Regions from separate parts of the Planococcus antarcticus DSM 14505 genome, predicted to be linked through region 1. Evidence: riboswitches for the same ligand, from Rfam matches in the RefSeq annotation. Region 1 holds a riboswitch; each other region holds the start of a gene.
The links. A riboswitch is a leader RNA that binds a small molecule or an ion and turns the genes downstream of it on or off. The one in region 1 is predicted to bind thiamine pyrophosphate.
Positions count from the first base shown of each region.

Region 2: it holds a riboswitch for thiamine pyrophosphate, as region 1 does, so the genes downstream of both, tenA (thiaminase II) here and thiT (energy-coupled thiamine transporter ThiT) in region 1, are expected to answer to the same signal.
Region 3: it holds a riboswitch for thiamine pyrophosphate, as region 1 does, so the genes downstream of both, BBH88_RS10430 (YkoF family thiamine/hydroxymethylpyrimidine-binding protein) here and thiT (energy-coupled thiamine transporter ThiT) in region 1, are expected to answer to the same signal.

Region 1 is NZ_CP016534.2:1,035,425-1,038,702, forward strand. Features, by position in the region: gene BBH88_RS05080 (M20 family metallopeptidase) at 1-928, opposite strand, end outside; TPP riboswitch at 1,076-1,173, shown strand; gene thiT (energy-coupled thiamine transporter ThiT) at 1,270-1,845, shown strand; gene map (type I methionyl aminopeptidase) at 1,979-2,731, shown strand; gene BBH88_RS05095 (TspO/MBR family protein) at 2,867-3,278, opposite strand, start outside.
Region 2 is NZ_CP016534.2:3,313,510-3,316,787, reverse strand. Features, by position in the region: partial or broken gene BBH88_RS19705 (IS1595 family transposase) at 58-228, shown strand; gene BBH88_RS16280 (hypothetical protein) at 315-872, shown strand; TPP riboswitch at 1,147-1,250, shown strand; gene tenA (thiaminase II) at 1,665-2,348, shown strand; gene thiM (hydroxyethylthiazole kinase) at 2,350-3,135, shown strand; gene thiD (bifunctional hydroxymethylpyrimidine kinase/phosphomethylpyrimidine kinase) at 3,132-3,278, shown strand, end outside.
Region 3 is NZ_CP016534.2:2,080,717-2,083,994, forward strand. Features, by position in the region: gene BBH88_RS10420 (hypothetical protein) at 1-93, shown strand, start outside; gene BBH88_RS10425 (ABC transporter substrate-binding protein) at 138-1,115, opposite strand; TPP riboswitch at 1,787-1,892, shown strand; gene BBH88_RS10430 (YkoF family thiamine/hydroxymethylpyrimidine-binding protein) at 1,980-2,570, shown strand; gene BBH88_RS10435 (ECF transporter S component) at 2,572-3,153, shown strand; gene BBH88_RS10440 (ABC transporter ATP-binding protein) at 3,146-3,278, shown strand, end outside.

The sequences.
Region 1 (3,278 bases):
GGGTATCTGCGGCACCGTGTTGACCGAATAAAATAGGTTCCTGCTCGGTCGTTTCCAGAATTGCTTTCTGTAGGCTTTGGATAAATGGATTTTCTTTAGTTGTTGTCAGAGCAGGCGTAGAACCCGAAGCCTTGTAATCCATATCGAGATGTAAGGTGTCAGCCAAGTCTACTAGCTGGCGGACGATTTCATCTTTGTCCTGTCCCGGCATAAAGCGGATATCATAGGACATTTCGCAAATTTCAGGAACCACATTGTAGCGTTCTCCCGCTTTGATGATGGGCAGGTTGACGGAAGGTTGCTCGTAATATTCCGTTGATTCTTTTCGGAACGGCAGATCAGCGATAGCCATATGGAATTTCATCGCAGACTCAATAGCATTGATACCTTCCCACGGCCGGCTGCCATGGGCGGGTTTGCCTTTGAACGTCATATCCATTCGCAGGATGCCTTTGGATTGCAGTCCTACTTTCAATCCGGTAGGCTCGCCGCAAATGACGAAGTCTCCATGGAAGCCTTGTTCGACAAGCCATTTGGACGTGTTGCGACCGCCAATTTCTTCATCGGTAACGATATGAAGCTGTACGATGCGGTTGGAGCTTGAACTGTCGAGTTCGACAAAGGCCTGCATCATCGCGGCAACACCTGCTTTCATATCTGCGGAGCCGCGGCCATAGAGGCGGTCCTGTTCCTCCATTGGCACAAACTGTTCTTCGTGGCCCGGAACCACATCGACATGACCATTCCAGACAATGGTCTCAGTGCCTTGTCCTTTGGCTGCTGTCAGCATCATATAGCCTTTATTGTCGTGAACAGTGACGGTCTCGCCTTTAGCCTTTAGCCAATCTGCACAAAAAAGAAGAGCTTCATTGGCTCCTTCCTTTGTATCGCTTTGAATTTTAATCAGTTCTTTTAACAGTTTAATCATTTTTTTGGCAAGCCCAAAATCACGGCTGCCTTCACCACCTTTCAAATATCTTCGTTATTCAAGTCTTTACCCTATGAATCTATCTTAAAACAGCCTTGCATTAAAAGGGAGGTTTGTGTACAATACAGGGGAAAGTCAAATATCTGTATACACCACAAGGGGAGCTTTTGCTGAGAGTGAACATTCGTTCTTACCCTTTGAACCTGTAAGTTAACACTTGCGCAGGGATGTGGATGGAAACCGGCCCTTACAACGGCGCCAGGCTCTGTCCTGGCGTCGTTTTTAATATGGTTTTATTCACGGCCCTTCTGGTGATGTGCACAACACATAAGGAGGAAGTCATGAGAAATAAAAAAGTGTTATTAATGATGGAAATCGCTATTTTCGCCGCTCTTGGATTTGTTTTGGATTTTATTTCTTTCCGCATGCCACAAGGTGGTTCTGTGAGTCTTGTGATGATTCCAATTGTTTTAATCGCCTTTAGAAGAGGTGTCGGTGCAGGAGTTCTGACCGGAATTTTGGTGGGGCTGTTGCAGATCGTTTCTGGCATTATTTCCGTGACTCCATTGTCGTTTGGATTCGTTGTTATGCAGGTCCTATTGGATTATATTTTGGCGTATGCAGTTGTGGGGCTTGCTGGCGTTATGCGAGCAAAATATATGCAGCATGCGCAAGCCAAGCAAACCGGAAAGATGCTAACGGCTATAGTAGCGGGAGTACTGATTGCTTCTGCGCTCCGCTATCTCGTCCATGTCATTACAGGCATTCTGTTCTTCGGTATGTTTGCTGAAGGCAATGTCGTCATCTACTCGGTCATCTATAATGCGACTTACATGATACCGGTATTCTTGCTGGCTGCTTTTGTCTGTGCTGCGCTTTTTTCGGCCGCACCAAAATTGGTGGATGCAGAAGCTTAAACTCTAGAAGGCTGTCCTTTGGCAGTCTTCTTTTCTATGCTTAGATCCAGCAGTTGTTAAATCTGGAGAAGAGCCTCACTTATAATTTTGTGGTATAATTCTTGAATAGAAAAGCTTGAAAGAAGGGTAATTGATGATAGCAACTACTGAAAAAGATATTGAAATGTTAAAAAAAGCCGGCCAAATGGTGGCCGAAATTCGGGAAACGATGAAAGCTGCAACCAAAGCGGGAGTCACCACCAAGGAAATTGACGAATTGGGTGGTAAATTATTCGAGGAGCTGGGCGGTGTTTCGGGTCCAAAATCAGAATACGATTTTCCTGGATTTACATGCATCAGTGTTAATGAAGAAGTAGCTCATGGCATTCCAGGTGACCGCGTGATCAAGGACGGAGACATTGTCAATATTGATGTATCAGGATCGTATGAAGGATTTTTCTCCGACACCGGAATTTCATTTGTCGTAGGTGAAGGACATGCAGATAAGGAAAAAATCTGTGAAGCCGCTGCTTCAGCTTTTGACCGTGCGATGACGAAAGTCAAAGCCGGTGCAAAACTAAACCAAATCGGTAAAGCAGTCGAACGCGAAGCGAAAGAACAAGGTTTATTCGTCATTAAGAATCTGACCGGGCATGGCATCGGTAAATCATTGCATGAAGCCCCTCAGCATATTTTAAATTACTACGACGCGTGGGAGACGACTATTCTTAAAGAAGGCATGGTTCTTGCGGTAGAGCCGTTTATTTCACAAAAGGCAGAGCACATCGTAGAGTCAGGCGATGGCTGGACATTCATCACGCCGGACCAATCCTTAGTAGCGCAGATTGAGCATACTGTACTTGTTACAAAAGGTGAACCAATCTTGCTGACCAAACTGGAAAAATAAAAAACCGCATACGTTAAGCATTAAAGAGATCCAGTTCAAACGACTGGATCTCTTTTTCTTATTTATTTCACGAGAGAAGTTCTACGGCACAAAAAAACTGTGGACATACTCGTTCTAATCGAGCCGTCCACAGCATTATTGAACTATCGGTGAAGTTCTTTTCTTTATTAATAAAATACCGGTTAATATGACGCCGCTAAGGAAAAGGGAAGCTGTTGTCACTAGCATTTCGTCTGTTCCGTGCTTGACGGCAATCCCAATGAACGCCCAAATGAAAACCAATGCAAAAGGAATGTCCGCGTGGTGAAAGCGAATATGCAAAGCAAGCGCAGTCGCTACTGTTAGCATGATCACTGTCCAAAGTTGGTCACTGAGTCCCCAGCCGCTCCAATTATAATAAGTTAGAACGAAACTGATGTTGGCGATGGTGGCCACGCTGATCCAGCCCATGTTAACCGAAATTGGCAGCCGTTCAGTGAACGTTCTTTCCGAATTTCCGTATTGTAGATAAAGAGCGATCAATGCAACCAGATAACCGAGCATGGCG
Region 2 (3,278 bases), 1.5 Mb from region 1:
AACGATTGTTCAAATGTGGAAAAAAGTATCGTCGAGCATGACGCTTCTAATTAACCCAGTCAATTAAAAGGCTGGATACAACCGTTCAATGGCGTGGCTACAAAATATCCTAAACATTTTTTGAATTGACTTTAATTTCTGGATATCGTAAAGCATGAAATGATAATAGAAAGATGCTTATTTTCAATTAATGAAACTTATCAGTCATTAAGAACGTATCAATCTTAAAGCTTTGAGTTATTCAACTAATGGAGTATTTTATTGAGTAAAAGTTGGGTTTTATAGCGAAATGTTATTAGAAAGGAGCGGGAATATTGAAGAGAATTCTGTTGGTAGGGATTTTATTTGGAACGATCGTGCTTGCTGGGTGTAGCGGCATTTCAAAATACGATGATAATGAAGCAGCGGCGATTGTAAAAGGTCAAGAGATTACAGTAGGTGATTTGCGTTTTTTATATCCTGATGATACTGCGTTAGATTATCTGGATTCAGCAATAGGGGTAGAATTGATAAAACAAGAGGTCAAGGAAATGAACCTTGATGTTTCTACCAATTTAAGTGATGAAAAAAACCGGGATGAATTTGAAAAGCTTCCTCTTGAAAATACAAAAGACGAAGGTGGAAAGCAAATTCGTAAGTATGCCATAGTTCAAGCTAAAAAACTAGATATGACACCAGAAGACTTCCAAAAAGAATACGCTAAAAAAATTAATGAACAAAATGCTTATATCAATGCGTACCTTGAGGAGAAATTAGGAGGAGGAGATGTTAATGATTCAAAATGGATGGATGAATTTGGTGAAGAATATCATAAACTACTAGAAAAACTAATAGATGAAAATAAAGATGAAATAAAAGTGTTAATTGATTAATATTTTAAGAATCAAAAGCGATTGTTGGGCAATTCGCATCAACTAACGAAGATAATAGATAAAGTGTATGGATGAGCGACAAGGTCTATTTCCGTGCCTTTTTATCTCTATTATTCTTTTATTAATAATTTCATTTACCAATACGTATTCTGTAAGAAGTTGTAGTGGCTACTAAATAAAACACACGATTCTTTCTACGGACATCAAGAGGTATTTTATAAAAGCTGTAGAATTATCAGAAACTATGCTATAGTGATTTCGAAAACATAAATAAAAACACCACTGGGGGAGCCGGATATCGGCTGAGACAAGCATTAGCTTGGACCCTTTGAACCTGATCTGGATCATACCAGCGGAGGGAAGTGGCGACCGTTTGCTATTTTCTTATCGACTGCATACGCCGCTTCCCTTTACTGGGAAGCGGCGTTTTTATTTTGTACAAGAAAAGTGAAAGTGCCTGTTTAGCTCTGACAGGTGTAAGACGCTCTGGCGAAGTGGCATGTTTTCAGCCGCACAGCCAGAGTGACTTACATCCCGAAGAGCTAGGCACTGCAACTGGACAATAAAGAAAAGTGGAAGTGCCTGTTTAGCTCTGACAGGTGTAAGACGCTCTGGTGAAGTGGCATGTTTTCAGCCGCACAGCCAGAGTGACTTACATCCAGAAGAGCTGGGCACTGCAACTGGACAATGAAGAAAAGTGAAAGTGCCTGTTTAGCTCTGAAACTGAAGACCAGAGTGGCTTACATCCCAAAGAGCTAGGCACTGCACTAAACCAAAAAAGGAGATGGAGAAATGACATTTTGTAAAGAAGTGAGAAAAGAGTGCAACAGCTTATGGCAAGCAAGTTTTGACCACCCGTTCGTTAAAGGAATTGAAGATGGGACGTTGCCAGTCGATATATTCCGTTTTTATGTCATGCAAGACGCTTATTACTTATCACATTTTGCGAAAATACAGGCGCTAGGAGCGTCTAAGGCAAAAGATTTAGAAACCACACAACGTTTTGCGATTCATGCAGCTCATACGTGCAGTGCTGAGTTATCTTTGCATGAGTCATTTATGGAGCTACTTGATGTGACAGAAGAAGAGTGGGCTGCGTTCGAGCCTTCTCCAACAGCCTATGCTTATGTGAACCATATGTACCGCGCATCACAAGGTGAATTGGCAGACGTACTGGCAGCTATTTTACCTTGTTACTGGCTGTATTATGAAATTGGGGAACGTTTAAAGGATGCCAAACCCGATCATTCGATTTACGATCGCTGGATTGAAACTTACGGTTCCGAGGAGTTTGGGGAACTTGTCAACGAACAAATTTCACGCATGAATCGGTTAGCAGAAAGATTGCCAGAAGCGCGCCGTAAAGAGCTAAAAGATCATTTCCGGAAAAGTAGTTATTATGAATTGAATTTTTGGGATCAGGCATGGAGAAAAGAATCCTGGTCTGTAGATTCCACCGATAAAGTGGGTGTCTAACATGTTCCAACAAATAAAACAAAAAAATCCGCTTGTTCATTGCATCACGAATCACGTAGTATCGAATTTTCAAGCCAACGGTCTATTGGCAATTGGCGCTTCTCCAATAATGGGAGAAGCGCCTGAAGAAGCAGCAGAACTTGCTGCATTAGCCCAGGCAGTCTCATTGAATATGGGAACTCTGCACACAGAGTCGCTAAAAAGTATGCTAATTGCTGGAAAGACGGCTAGCAAACTGGGGATTCCTGTAGTTCTGGATCCTGTTGGAGCAGGAGCAAGCAACTTCCGAATCAAGGCTGTTCGAGAAATTCTGGAGACAGTTGACGTCAGCGTCCTTCGCTGCAATGCAGGAGAGCTTGCAGCTGTAGCCGGTAAAGACTGGCAGTCTAAAGGCGTTGATGCCGGAGAAGGGACCCTAGACGTCAAAGAGCTCGCTATCTCTACTGCTAAACAATTGGGTTTGCTTGTAGTAGTTACTGGAAAAATAGATATTGTCACAGACGGAAGATCTGTTATTGAAATTCCTTTTGGAGATCCGATCATGGCTTCGATTACAGGGACGGGATGTTTACTAAGTAGTGTTGTTGCTGCAGGTCTTGCTGTTGAGTCTGGAAATCCGTTGAAGATAGTGAGCGACATTCTACGCTTTTATGCGATTGCTGGTGAACAGGCTAGTCAAACCGCTATACTTCCTGGTGATTTTCAAGTTGCTTTCATCAATAGGCTAGCAAGTTTGACGGATAGCGAAGTAGCCGAGCGAATTTATTCACAGGAGAGAGTGCTATGAAAAAAACACCACAAACTTTAACAATTGCCGGATCAGATTCTGGAGGAGGCGCTGGCATTCAAGCTGATCTAAAAACTTTTCAAGAACTGGACGTCTATGGCACCTCTGTTATTACTGCCGTGACTGCCCAAAATACGACGGGC
Region 3 (3,278 bases), 1.0 Mb from region 1:
TGTTGCCTGTCCTATCTCTTGCATGACGGGGATAAAAACCGCTGCTGCAGAACTTGTCCTCTACTATCAGAAGATCAACGACAAAAAGGTTGAATTCCCAATTATGGGTATTCAACCTTTTTACATCCAGTGATTTTCTATTCTATATATGAAAGAACTTCATCGACAATCTGAGTTCGACCAATTACTCCCCAACTCTTGTAAATCCAAAAGTCTGTTTCTTGGACGTTACCCTGCTGAACAGCAGGGAGGCCTTGCCATAAAGAACTTTCTTTAATAGTCCCCATATTGTCCGGACCACCAGAAGAATCAACTTGCAGGAAAATATAATCTGTATTTATTTCTGGAATCACTTCCAACGATAAGTCTTTTCGTTCTAGCGGATCTGTTAAATCAGACGGTTCAAACCCTAAATCGTTGTAAAGCAATGTGTTCATTGGATGTCCCGATTCTGCATATAACTGAATGGCATCTTTTCGGATTCTAAGAAAGGCGAGGCCCTTGTTTTCAAGTCCACTGATTTGTTCCTTCCCATCCACTACTTTCTGGTCTAACTCTTTTATTTTTTGTTCTGCAAGTTCTATTTTCCCATAAATTTCTGCGATTTTCAAGAAATCCTCCTGCCAGAAATTCGGGTCATTTGAGGCTTCGGGATCCTCTGTACCTAAGACAATAGTAGGTGCAATCTTAGCGAGGTCATCATACACCTCTGAAGCAAGGTAATCATCAATGATGATTAAATCCGGAGATAAAGATAGTATTTTCTCCAAGTCAATAGAAGCTTGATTACCTACTATTTCAACCCCCTCTAATTGATCAGCAAGATACGGTATATATCCTCCTCCATATTGCTCTTCACCAGTTACTGCATAGGGTTTTTCTTCTAGAGCAAGAATATGATCCGTGAACGATGGACGTAAGGATAAAACTCGATCCAATTTTTCAGGAATTTCTGTTTCTCCATATAAATGCTCTATTATGCGTTTATCCTGAGCATTTGTATCTCCATTTGATGAAGAAGCTTCATCTGTGGATCTATTCTCACTACCGCATGCAGCTAAAAATACTAAGATTGTTAACATAGCGATTATGAATGGTACTATATTTTTTGTCATTATATATTCCTCCAGTTGAAAAATTTTTTATTCTTTGATAATGATAATCAATATCAAATATAAAAGCAAGGGTTATTTTTTTTATTTATCTTTCTGAATTAATTAGAAGCAGTGTTGCAAACATTGAATTTGTACCACTGCTTTTTTATGTCTCACCTTCGATGATTCAAAGCGTTCGTAAAAGTGGCAAAACACTTTTCGAACGTCCTTCTCGTACACCATGTTTATGGACAGAAACAAACGGTGGCTAGAGGGGCCGCTACCTGTGAATTAGGTAGTTCGTCTATCAAACTTTCCGATATTCTTTGACTCAATGGCTTCGAAGGATTTTCACACTATACTACAAGCTGTAAGCTCATAAGAAATTACAGAATATCAAATTTGCTACTTACGAATATTCCTTTGTCATGTTAGTCTGTCAACACACAAATCGCCGGCGCATCCACCGGCTAGGCAACGAGCTTGCGCAAGAGCAATCGTCTTTGCTCTACCCAAAGCGATTAAAGCGACTCTTAACAGCTAGCTCTTTCTCAACCAATCTCTAACCGCTTCAGAACCCAACCCAAACTTCCACACGGCCCCTCTTTCCAAATCTCCCTCTTTACTTCCTCGGCCACTTCCTCTACACTAAACCCATCGGGAACAACCCGAACACAAAAACCGCATACCGTTTTCTGCACTAGGGGTGCCCACTTTGGCTGAGATGCAAGCGCAAGCTTCGATCCCTCAAAACTCGATCAGGATAATACCTGCGTGAGGAAGTGCGGCGCATTTCTGAAATAATTCCTTTAATTATTTGTGGACAATGGCTGCATCTTCACGGATGCGGTCTTTTTTGTGCAAATTTTAAGGAGGAATTAGAACATGGAACCATTGCAATGCGGTACGAGTCCAATTGTCGGATTTCGCTTTTCACTGCATCCGATGACTAGTGATTTTATCAAAGTAATCAAAGGGGCGTTAAACGACACCGACACCTCGAACGTTTGGATGCATACGGACGATGTCTCGACAGTTATACGTGGTAAGCAAATTCATGTCTTCAATGTCGCTAAAGCATTAGCTTTACACACAGCGAAAACAGGCGAACATGTAGCCTTGTCTGGCACTTTTTCAATTGGCTGTCCTGGTGATTCAACGGGAGACGTCTTTTTAGAAAAGGACGACGTGCTATTGAACACAGATAGCACGAAGCAATACATCTCTTCTCAGTTTGCGCTATACCCGATGAACAATCCGGATTACATGGCAGTTATCTACCGTGAAGTCGACCGCGCTAAACAACTTGGCCTTTTCAATGACTCGATGCATTACGCTAGCGGCATTCACGGCGATATCCACGAGGTATTCGCTTTTTACGAAGAAGCATTTACTAACGCTTGCTCTGATGAACATCGCCATTTGGTGATGACGGTGTCCATGAGCATTAACAGCCCGTCTCACGGAGGTGCGTAATTTGCTGAAATCGTGGAAATTAAAAGAAGTGGTCTTGATGTCGTTATTTGCGGTCGTTTTCGGCATTGTCTATTTATTGTTTGTCCATGCAGCGAATATTTGGGCAGCTGTAATTGGTCCACTCGCTTATGAATGGATGTTCGGCATTTGGTTTATTGTGTCGATCATCTGCATGTATATCATCCGGAAGCCGGGAGCTGCTTTTCTTTCTGAAACGATGGCTGCGGCAATCGAAGTCCTCATTGGCAATGCGGTCGGTCCCCGTCTTATTTTGTCTGGTGTCATTCAAGGGCTCGGCGCTGAAGCGGCATTTGCGTTAACCGGCTATAAGCATTTCAATATTTTGGTGCTTATGCTTGCAGGAATCGGATCAGCCGTTTTTAGCTTTGTTTACGGGTACTTCATTTCTGGTTATGCGGCACTGGATCCGTCGTTCGTCGCGTTAATGTTTACGATCCGTGTTCTTAGTGGTGCAATTATTGCGGGAATCGGCGGGAAGTATATCGGAGACGCCTTGCTTGCGACCGGATCACTCCGCGGTTACGCCATTGCGCGTACGAAAAAAGGTGATGCTAATGCATGAAGAGATTTTCTCTTTAAAAGGGCTGTCGTTCCGCTTTCCTGAAGATGAAGAAAAAACCTTAAGGGACCTTTCCTTTTCGGTTTCCCGAGGAGAAAAACTAGTCATCTCAGGACCAAGTGGCTGCG